3 regions of the Bordetella genomosp. 7 genome follow, and region 2 is predicted to be linked to each of the others. Evidence: predicted binding sites of a transcription regulator. Region 2 holds the regulator's gene; each other region holds the start of a gene.
What was found. The regulator LexA, encoded in region 2, represses DNA repair genes until DNA is damaged. The targets are predictions, from matches to a motif close to ACTGTATNNNNATACAGT.
Positions count from the first base shown of each region.

Region 1 (3,273 bases), on a different contig from region 2:
TCTTCCAGCCAGCGCACATGACACACCTGCGCCGGTATGTCGTGCAGTGCGCAATACTGCAGCCATCGCACCTGGTTGTCTTGGAGTTTGTCGCCCGGCCCCTTTACCTCGATGAGCTCGTAGCGCTTTTGCGCCGGCCAGAAACGAACAAGATCCGGCAAGCCGGTGCAGTTGCTTCCGACGTTTTGCAGTATGCGCGTGAAGAACAGTTTCAGGTGTTGGGGCGGCAGGCAGCCCAGCGCCGTGTGCAGCAAGGGTTCGGACAGCGCGCCCCAGAAGACGAACGGCGACTGCACCCCTGCCTTGCCGGCATAGTTGTGGAGGATGACGTCGCGATAGCCGCCGGTGTCGAGTTGCGCAAGGCTGGTCGCGAACAACCCGGCGCGGCGCTGCGCGAAATCGGGCGCGTGCAGGTCGGCCGGGCCGCGCTGAAAGGGATGGAAGAACGCGCCAGGCACGGGCGCGAAAACGGCCTGCCAGCACAGCAGGCCGAACAAAGATGTGATGAGCGTATTTTCAACGTAGTACACCGGCGCGGTATCGCAGTGCAGGTGGTCGCGCGCAACGTGCTCGACGGGCTGCGGCCGGGCCGGACGCGGCAGCGTCAGATCCAGCCGGCGCGGCACGAGCCTGCCCGCCCTGGGGGCCGCGGGGTGGCCGGCGTTGCGCCGCAGGCGCGGCAACATGCGCGCCACCCGCTGGTGCTCTTCTTCGTTTTCGGGCGCGTCCAGTGCCTGCAGGGCCAGCCCCAGCGATTCGCGATGTTTGCCCATGCGTTCCAGAACGCGGATGCGCCGGTGGCGTGCGCCCGGATATTGGCAATGCTGGTACACCTGGAGCGCCGCCTGCCAGTCTTGCGCGCGTTCGCAGGCCTGGCCCACGCGCATCAGCGTCTTGGCCCGGCGTTGTTCGATCCAGGGGTTGGCACTGGCGCATGCCTGGATGTGGGGCAAGAGCCCGGCGGGCGGCGCGCCGTCTTCCAGCGCCTGGCGGCAGGCGTGCAGGGCAAGGTATCGGTCGACGTCGTCGCGATTTTGGAATGCGCGCGCGGCGGCATCAAAGGGAACCGCTTCGTACTGGAAAATGCCCAGGTCGGCCAGGACGAATTCCGACCAGTCCTGGTGCAAGTTGCCGAAGAACATCAGGCGCAGGCGATCGCAGCATTCGCCGAGCATGAAGCGCCAGGCGGGTTCCCAGGAAGGCCCGCACCATTGCGCGCAGGTGCGCGGCTGGTCATGGCGCGCGCGCAGGGTTTCGAGCAGGTCGGACTTGCGCGCGGATGCGGGCGCCTGCCCGGCAAAGATGGCCCGCAGCTCTGGCAAGGTGCAAAGGCCGAAGAGCTCGTCGAGCGTCATGGGCGCGGCGGCGTCCAGCCAGCCCCGTTGCGCCAGGGCAGCGGCGGCCGCGGGCACGTCCGGGATTTCTTCGTACACCAGCCGACTGGCGCGAAACCATGGGCCGCGCCGCATCGCCATGCGCACGAACAGCGCCTGCGCGGGCTGGGAAAGCATGGCGAACTGGCGAAGAAAGTCGTGCTCGGCGGGGTCGAGCAAGTCCGCGCAGCGGCTGGCCACGACTTGCAGCGCGCGCTGGAAGTTGTGCAGGTAGTAAAAGCGGTGGGGCGGCAGCATGGCGGCCGAAGAGCTGGATAAATGTCCAGTTATAGTACCAAACCGGGCATGGGCGCGGACAAGAGTCGGCGGTGTCAGGCACCTTCGGAGCCTGACACCCCACACGCCACAGACAGCCCCTCGATAAGCCAGGCCGCCCGCTACCCGGTGTCTGACTCCAAAGGTGTCAGACACCGCTGCGATACAGCCCAGGTGACCCCGATGAGCCAGGCCGGCCCTCCACGCGGAGGCTGACCCAAAGGTGTCAGACGGAACCTGCTGCGTTATTCGTCGCCCAGCGGTACGCCGGGCGCAGACGCCGAGCGGCTGCCTGGCAGGGGCAGGCAGCTTTGCGGGTGGTACGTGTGAACCAGCGAGAACTTCACGCGGTCGGTGCCGTTCTGGCGGGCGGCATGCAGAGTCCGGCAATGAAAGAACACCACGTCGCCAGGCGCCAGTTCGGGGCAGACCGCCTGCTGGATCCAGCGCCGGTTTTCCGGTAGTTCATCCCTGAAGAATTTTTTCTCGTCGAACTGCTCGGCAGAATAAGACGCCGTGTGCGAGCCCGGGATGAAGTACAACCCGCCGTTTTCGGCGGTTTCCGGCCCCAGCGCCAGCCACACCGACACCAGCTCGGGCTGGCTGAACGACCAATAGCGGATGTCCTGGTGCCAGCCCGTAAGGCTGCCATACGCGGGATGCTTGGTCATCACGCAGTTGTGATGCACGGTGGACAGCACAGGCGTTTCGCCGAAGTACGCGCGCAGCCAGGCGGCCACGGCGGGCGACGTAGCCCACGCCTTGAACTGCGGGCCACGGCCAAAGGCGCCCAGCAGGCGCCTTGCGGTGGCCCCGCCCGGCGCCTGGCGCGACGGTGGCGCGCCAGGGTACTGCAGATCGGCTTCGTACTCGATGGGCCCGGCCTGGCTGGCCAATTGGCGCTCGGCTTCGTCGCGCAGCGCCGTGACCACTGCGGCAGGCGCGAATTGCCGTACTACGACATAGCCCTGCCGACGCAGAGTGGCCAATTGCTCGGCCACGCATGATGCAGACATTCTCAACCTCGGGAAGATGTAAGCCCGTACACGTTATGCCCGCCCAACGGGCGGATATCAATTGTCGCCCGATTCCGCGGCCGGCTGCAGCCGGGCCGCGTCACGCTCTTGCTCGACATTGCGCACCCATTCGCGCCACACCGCAACCAGCAGCGCCATCAGCACCGGCCCGACGAACAGGCCGACGATGCCCATGGTTTTTACGCCGCCCACCAGCCCGAAAAAAGTGGGCAGGAACGGCAGTTTGACCGGCCCGCCCACCAGGCGCGGGCGCAGCGTCTTGTCGACAATGAACAGTTCAATGGTGCCCCAGGCAAACAGCGCCAGCCCCGCCACCAGGTGCCCCGACCCCACCAGGTACAGCGAAACCAGGGTGAACGACAGCGGAGCCCCGCCGGGAATCAGGGCCATGAAGCCCGTTACCACGCCCAGCAGCACGGGCGACGGCACGCCCGCCAGCCAGTATGCAATGCCGAGCACCACGCCCTCGCCCGCGGCGATCAGGCTCATGCCGGTAACGGTGGACCCCACCGTGGCGGGCACCACCCGCGAGAAACGCTGCCAGCGCGCAGGCAGGATGCGCTCGCCCAGTACGTCCAGCTGCGCGA
Region 1 is NZ_NEVI01000020.1:82,750-86,022, forward strand. Features, by position in the region: gene CAL18_RS16380 (VRR-NUC domain-containing protein) at 1-1,631, opposite strand, end outside; gene CAL18_RS16385 (phytanoyl-CoA dioxygenase family protein) at 1,895-2,665, opposite strand; gene CAL18_RS16390 (AI-2E family transporter) at 2,723-3,273, opposite strand, start outside.
Region 1: CAL18_RS16380 (VRR-NUC domain-containing protein) is a predicted target of LexA. The motif match lies at 1,644-1,661, and genes of this name have one in related genera.

Region 2 (3,273 bases):
GTCTGATGTCATGTTCGTGGCAACCAGCAATACGCTGAACATTCCGCCGGCCCTGCTCGACCGTATGGAAGTCATTCGCCTGTCGGGTTACACCGAAGACGAAAAGGTTCACATCGCTCGTGACCACCTGCTGCCCAAGCTGATGAAGAACAATGGGCTGAAAGAGTCCGAGCTTACGGTCGATGATTCGGCCCTGCGCGATATCGTGCGGTATTACACCCGCGAAGCCGGCGTGCGTGCGCTCGAGCGCGAAGTCGGCAAGATTTGCCGCAAGGTGGTCAAGGAACTGCTGTCCGAAGCCGACAAAGCCAAGGCCGAAGGCAAGCCCGCGCAGCCGGCGCCGGTGCATGTCAATGCCGACAACCTCAACGATTACCTGGGCGTGCGGCGTTACACCTTCGGCATGGCCGAGAAAGAGAACCAGATCGGACAGGTCACGGGGCTTGCCTGGACCGAAGTGGGCGGCGACCTGCTGACCATCGAAGTCGCCGACATGCCGGGCAAGGGCGCGATTCAGCGCACGGGTTCGCTGGGCGACGTCATGAAGGAATCGGTAGAAGCCGCGCGCACCGTGGTGCGCTCGCGGGCGCGTCGTCTGGGCTTTGCCGACGGTGTTTTCGAAAAGCGCGACATGCACGTACACGTGCCTGAAGGCGCAACCCCCAAGGACGGCCCTTCGGCTGGTATCGCCATCACGACGGCCATGGTTTCGGCGCTTTCGGGTATTCCCGTGCGCGCCGACGTTGCCATGACCGGCGAAATCACCCTGCGCGGCGAGGTGCTGCCCATCGGTGGCTTGAAAGAAAAGCTGTTGGCCGCGCATCGTGGCGGTATCAAGACGGTGTTGATCCCCGAGGAAAACGTCAAAGACTTGGCCGAGATTCCGGACAACGTCAAGAACCAGCTCGAGATCGTGCCGGTGCGCTGGATCGACAAGGTGCTGGAACTGGCGCTTGAGCGCCAGCCCGAACCCCTGGCCGACGATGATGCCGTGAAAGAGCCGCTGGTCAGCAAGCCGGCCGACCCTGCGCCGACAGACCCTGTCTTCAAGCATTAAGGGTTGTAGGGGCGGTTATCCGCCCGGGCAAAAAAACAGGGCGCTATATGGCGCCCTGTTTTTTTTGCACACCGTTGCCGGCGCGGAGACTCTCGTTGTGGGCCGGCGGGATGCCGCCTTGGCCAGGCCGGCGGCGCCTTAGTGCAACGGTTGGGTGCGAATCAGCCCTACCGCAATACCTTCAAGCGCGAATTCCTGAGTGTTGTCGACGAGGATGGGAGAGAAGTCGGGGTTTTCGGGCAGCAGCTCGATGCGACCCTGGCGGCGCTGCAAGCGCTTGACGGTGACGTCGTCACCCAGGCGGGCGACGATGATCTGCCCGTTGCGAGCGTCGGCGGCGCGTTTTACCGCGAGCAGGTCGCCTTCCAGAATGCCTGCGTCGCGCATGCTCATGCCGCGTACCTTCAACAGGTAGTCGGGAGCCTGCGCGAACAAGGCTGGGTCGACGCCGATTTCGCGCTCGACGTGTTCGGCAGCCAGGATGGGGCTGCCGGCCGCCACCCGGCCCACCAGCGGCAGCAGCAGCCGCCCGACGGTGTCGGCCATGCCGGCCAGCGCGGACGATGCAGCAGCGGATGCGGCGGCAGCGGATGCGGAGGAGTGGCCGGCGTCTTTCAGGCGTATGCCGCGCGACGCGCCGGCTGTGAGTTCAATGGCCCCTTTGCGCGCCAGCGCCTTGAGATGGTCTTCGGCGGCGTTGGGCGAGCGGAACCCCAGCGCGCGGGCGATTTCTGCCCGCGTGGGAGGAAAACCGGTGCGCTCGACCGTAACCCGGATGAGATCCAGGATTTCCTGCTGGCGGTCGGTGAGTTTAGTGGCCATGGCGATGATCCGAAAGGCGGACTGTATGGATATACAGCGTGGATTCTGGACGAGCGCGGGCGAAAATGCAAGCGCCGCGCAGCGGGAGCGGCTGCCCGGTTTGTTGCACGGGTGTGGCATGGACGAGCGTCGCCGCGGATCCGGCCGCGGGGAAAGCCGACTCGCAACAAAAAAGGCCCGTCCTTTGCCGGACGGGCCTTGCTGCGCAGTGGCCGGGCTTACTGCTTGATGACTGCGGCGATCGCGTTGGCGACGGTGTCGATATTGCGGCTGTTCAAGGCCGCCACGCAGATGCGGCCGCTGGACACAGCGTAAATGCCATGTTGCTCGCGCAGGACGTCCACCTGAGCGGAGGTCAGGCCGGAATACGAGAACATTCCGCGCTGCTGCAGCACGAAGCTGAAGTCCTGCGTGGCGCCTGCGGCGGCGATTTTCTCGACCAGTTCCTTGCGCATCAGGCGGATGCGGTCGCGCATGCCAGCCAGTTCTTCTTCCCACAGCGCATAGAGCTCCGGCGTATTCAGCACGGTGGAGACCACCGTGCCGCCGTGCGTGGGCGGGTTCGAATAGTTGGTGCGGATGACGCGCTTGAGCTGGCTGAGCACGCGCGTGGCTTCGTCCTTGTTGCCGGCCACTACAGTCAGCGCGCCCACCCGTTCGCCGTACAGCGAGAACGATTTGGAGAACGACGAGCTGATCAGCATGGTCAGCCCCAGGCTTGCAAACAGGCGCACTACCGCGGCGTCTTCCTGCAGGCCTGCGCCAAAGCCCTGGTAGGCGATGTCGAGGAAGGGCACCAGGTTGCGCGCCTTGACGACCTGTGCGATCTGCTGCCATTGCTCGGGCGTCGGGTCGACGCCGGTGGGGTTGTGGCAGCACGCGTGCAGCACCACGATGGTCTGTTCCGGCGCGGCCTGCAGCGAGGCCAGCATGCCCGGGAAGTCCAGGCCATGAGTGGCCGGGTCGTAGTAGGCATACGTATCGACCGTGAAGCCCGCGCGTTCGAACAGCGCCCGGTGGTTCTCCCAGCTGGGGTTGCTGATCAGCACTCTGGATTGCGGCAGCAACTGGCGCAGGAAGTCGGCGCCGATCTTCAGGGCGCCGGTGCCGCCCAGCGCCTGGGCGGTCAGGACGCGGCCTTCTGCGGCCAGGGAGGAGTCCGCGCCCAGCAGCAGCGTTTGCGCGCCTTTGTTGTAGCCGGCGATGCCTTCGATCGGCAGGTAACCCCGCGCCGACGCGGCCTCGATGCGCGCGATTTCCGCCTTGCGCACCGCCGACAGCAGCGGAATACGGCCATCGTCGTCGTAGTACACACCCACGCCCAGGTTGACTTTACCGGGGCGGGTATCGGCGTTGTACTGTTCGTTCAGACCCAGGATGGGGTCGCGCGGCGC
Region 2 is NZ_NEVI01000014.1:359,524-362,796, reverse strand. Features, by position in the region: gene lon (endopeptidase La) at 1-1,057, shown strand, start outside; gene lexA (transcriptional repressor LexA) at 1,196-1,879, opposite strand; gene CAL18_RS08630 (amino acid aminotransferase) at 2,098-3,273, opposite strand, start outside.

Region 3 (3,273 bases), on a different contig from region 2:
CTTGGCGCGCAGGCCTCCTGCAAAGCCGGTGAGCTGCCCGGTGGCGCCGACCACGCGGTGGCAAGGCGCCACGATCGACAAGGGGTTGCGACCATTGGCCGCGCCCACGGCGCGCACCGCCTTGTCGCGGCCGATCTGCGCGGCGATGTCGCGATAGCTGCGGGTCTGGCCGTACGGGATGGTCAGCAACGCGTTCCAGACCTGTTTTTGAAATTCGGTGCCGTAGTGGAAGTCCAGCGGCAGATCGAACGTATCGCGATGCCCGGAGAAGTATTCGCCGAGCTGGCGTTCGGCTTCGCACAGCACGGGATCGTGCGGATCGTGATTCAGGGGGCCCAGCGGGACCCGGCCGGGCCGGTCGTTTTCCCAGAGAACGGCCACCAGCTTCATCTGGCGCGCCACCAGCGTAAGCTGCCCTACGGGCGTGGCGATGGTCTTGCAGGTGTATGACATGATCAGGCTCCTTGCGGGCGCTGCCTGCGCGTGGGGGCGCAGGCAAGCGTGGTCATGTCAGTGTAGGCGTCGCCGTCATGGCGCACACTCGCCTTCTTGCGCTGGATGTTTCCGGTCATGGGCGGGCGCCGAACAAGGCATTGAGCTGGCTGCCCTGGGCCGCGTCGGCAAACGCGGTGTCCAGGTGGCCCTGTGCCAGCAATTGCGCGGCGCGCATAAACCCTGCCCATGCCGAGCGCGCCAGCGCGCCGCCTACGCTGATGCGCCGCACGCCCAGCGACGCGATGTCGTCCAGGCTGAGTTCGGTGGTCGAGCCTACCAGCAAGTTGACTGGCTTGGGCGCGACCGCGGCGACCACCGCACGGATCTGTTCGCGTGTGTGTATGCCCGGCGCGTACAGACAATCGGCCCCCGCCTCGGCGTACGCCTGCAGGCGGGCGATGGTGTCGTGCAGGTCGGGGTTGCCCGCGATGAAATTTTCGGCGCGCCCCACCAGCAATGTGCCGGTGCCCGCCGCGTCGATGGCGCTGCGCGCTGCCTGCAGGCGCTGCACTGCGACGCCAAGTGAATATTGTGGCTGGGCGGCGTCGCCGGTGGCGTCTTCGATGGATAGCCCCGCCACGCCGGTTTCGACGGCCAGCCGCACGTTGCGCGCCACGCCTTCGGCGTCGTCGGCATAGCCGTTTTCGAAGTCGGCGTTCAGCGGCAGCGGCGTAGCCGCCACCATGGTGCGCAGGTGCGCCAGCACCGTGTCCAGGCTTGCGCCGCCATCTGGTCGGGCGCGAGACCAGGCCATGCCCGAGCTGGTGGTGGCCAACGCCTTGAAGCCCAGGCTTTGCAGAAACCTGGCGCTGCCCGCGTCCCAGGGGTTGGGCAGGATAAAGCAGCCGTTTTCGTGCAGGGCACGGAAGGTTGTGCAGGCGGGAGTGAAAGTGGCGGTCATGACGGCTGGCTCCGTGGAATAGCGGCGGGACGTGCCCCACAATTTACCCGGCATGCGGGGCATTGCAACACCAGGCGGCAGGCAATTTTGCTGTATAAATATACAGTATATGGAAATCGCCACCAAGCTCGAAATTCTGGCTGACGCCGCCAAATACGACGCGTCATGCGCCAGCAGCGGCGCGCCGCGCCGCGACTCCAAAGGGCGCGCGGGGCTGGGCGCCAGCACGGGCGCGGGCATCTGCCACAGCTTCACGCCCGACGGCCGGTGCGTCTCGTTACTGAAGATACTGCTTACCAATTTCTGCCAGTACGACTGCCAGTACTGCGTCAACAGGCGATCCAGCAACGTGCCGCGCGCGCGGTTCCTGCCGCGCGAAGTGGTCGATCTCACGCTCGACTTCTACCGGCGCAACTACATCGACGGGCTGTTCCTGAGCTCGGGCATCATCCGCAATGCCGACTACACCATGGAACAACTGGTGCAGGTGGCCCGGTCGCTGCGCGAAACCCACCAGTTTCGCGGCTACATCCACCTGAAAACCATCCCCGACGCCGACCCGCGCCTTATTACGCTTGCCGGCCAGTATGCCGACCGGCTCAGCGTCAATATCGAACTGCCCACCGACAAGGGCCTGTACCGCCTGGCGCCCGAGAAGAACGCCGGCACCATCAAGCGGGCCATGGGCTCGATCCGCCTGGCGCAGGAAACCGCGCGCGAAGAAAAACGCCGCAACGCGCCGGCGGGGCAAAGCACGCAGATGATCGTCGGCGCCGACGACGCGGACGACCGCGCCATCCTGAATACCGCGCAGGCGCTGTATGGCGCGTACAAGCTCAAGCGCGTGTATTACTCCGCCTTCAGCCCCATCCCCGACAGCCCCTCCGGCCTTCCCGCGCAGGCGCCGCCCCTGTTGCGCGAGCATCGCCTGTACCAGGCCGATTTCCTGTTGCGCGGCTACGGCTATCGCGCCGAAGAATTGTTCCAGGGCTCGGGCGACCTGCCGCTGGACATCGATCCCAAGCTGGCGTGGGCATTGGCGCACCGCGACCTGTTTCCGGTGGATCTTAACCGCGCGCCGCTACGGCTGGTGGCGCGCGTGCCCGGCATAGGCATACGCAACGCCCAGCGCCTGGTCGAATTGCGCCGCCTGCGAGCCGTGCGCTACCAAGACCTGGTGCGCCTGCGTTGCCCCATGCAAAAGCTGCGGCCCTTCGTCGTCGTGCAAGATTACCGGCCGCCGCTGGCCGACCCCACCTCTGAACAACTGCGCCGGGCGCTCAGCCCCGCCCCGGCACAGTTGTCCCTGCTATGAGCCACGCCGTTCAACGCAGGCTTGTCGTGACGCCCACCTACGCCGGGTGGCGCAAACAGGCCCTGATCGCGCTCGCGGCGCAATGGCCCCCTGAAACCCTTGCCTGGGAAGACGCGCCGCATCAGCCACAGGCCGCGCAGATTGCGCTGGACTATGCCGCGCCTGGCGATGAGCCCCACGCCGAAGCGCCTTGCCCGGGCGTGCCCCCGGCGCCGCCGCAGGTGCGTATTTCCAGAGAGTTCGCGCAACTGCTGCGCGAGGCCGCGCAGTATCGGTCGCCACGGCCGTGGGCTTTGCTGTATCGCGTTCTGTGGCGTTATACGCACGGCGACCGGGCCGGCGTATCGGCGGCCGATGAAGACGGCGCGCGGCTGCATGCCATGGCCAAGGCCGTACGCCGCGACCACCATGACATGATCGCCTATGTCCGCTTTCGTCGCAGCGATCGCCCCGGCATGCCGCAGTACGTGGCCTGGTATGAGCCCCGGCACGATGTGCTGGCCGACGCCGCCGATCACTTTGCGCGCCGCATGGGCCATGCGACGTGGTGCATAGGCACGCC
Region 3 is NZ_NEVI01000022.1:18,960-22,232, reverse strand. Features, by position in the region: gene CAL18_RS16785 (methylated-DNA--[protein]-cysteine S-methyltransferase) at 1-453, opposite strand, end outside; gene CAL18_RS16780 (isocitrate lyase/PEP mutase family protein) at 569-1,396, opposite strand; gene CAL18_RS16775 (putative DNA modification/repair radical SAM protein) at 1,506-2,711, shown strand; gene CAL18_RS16770 (UdgX family uracil-DNA binding protein) at 2,708-3,273, shown strand, end outside.
Region 3: CAL18_RS16775 (putative DNA modification/repair radical SAM protein) is a predicted target of LexA. The motif match lies at 1,486-1,503, and genes of this name have one in related genera.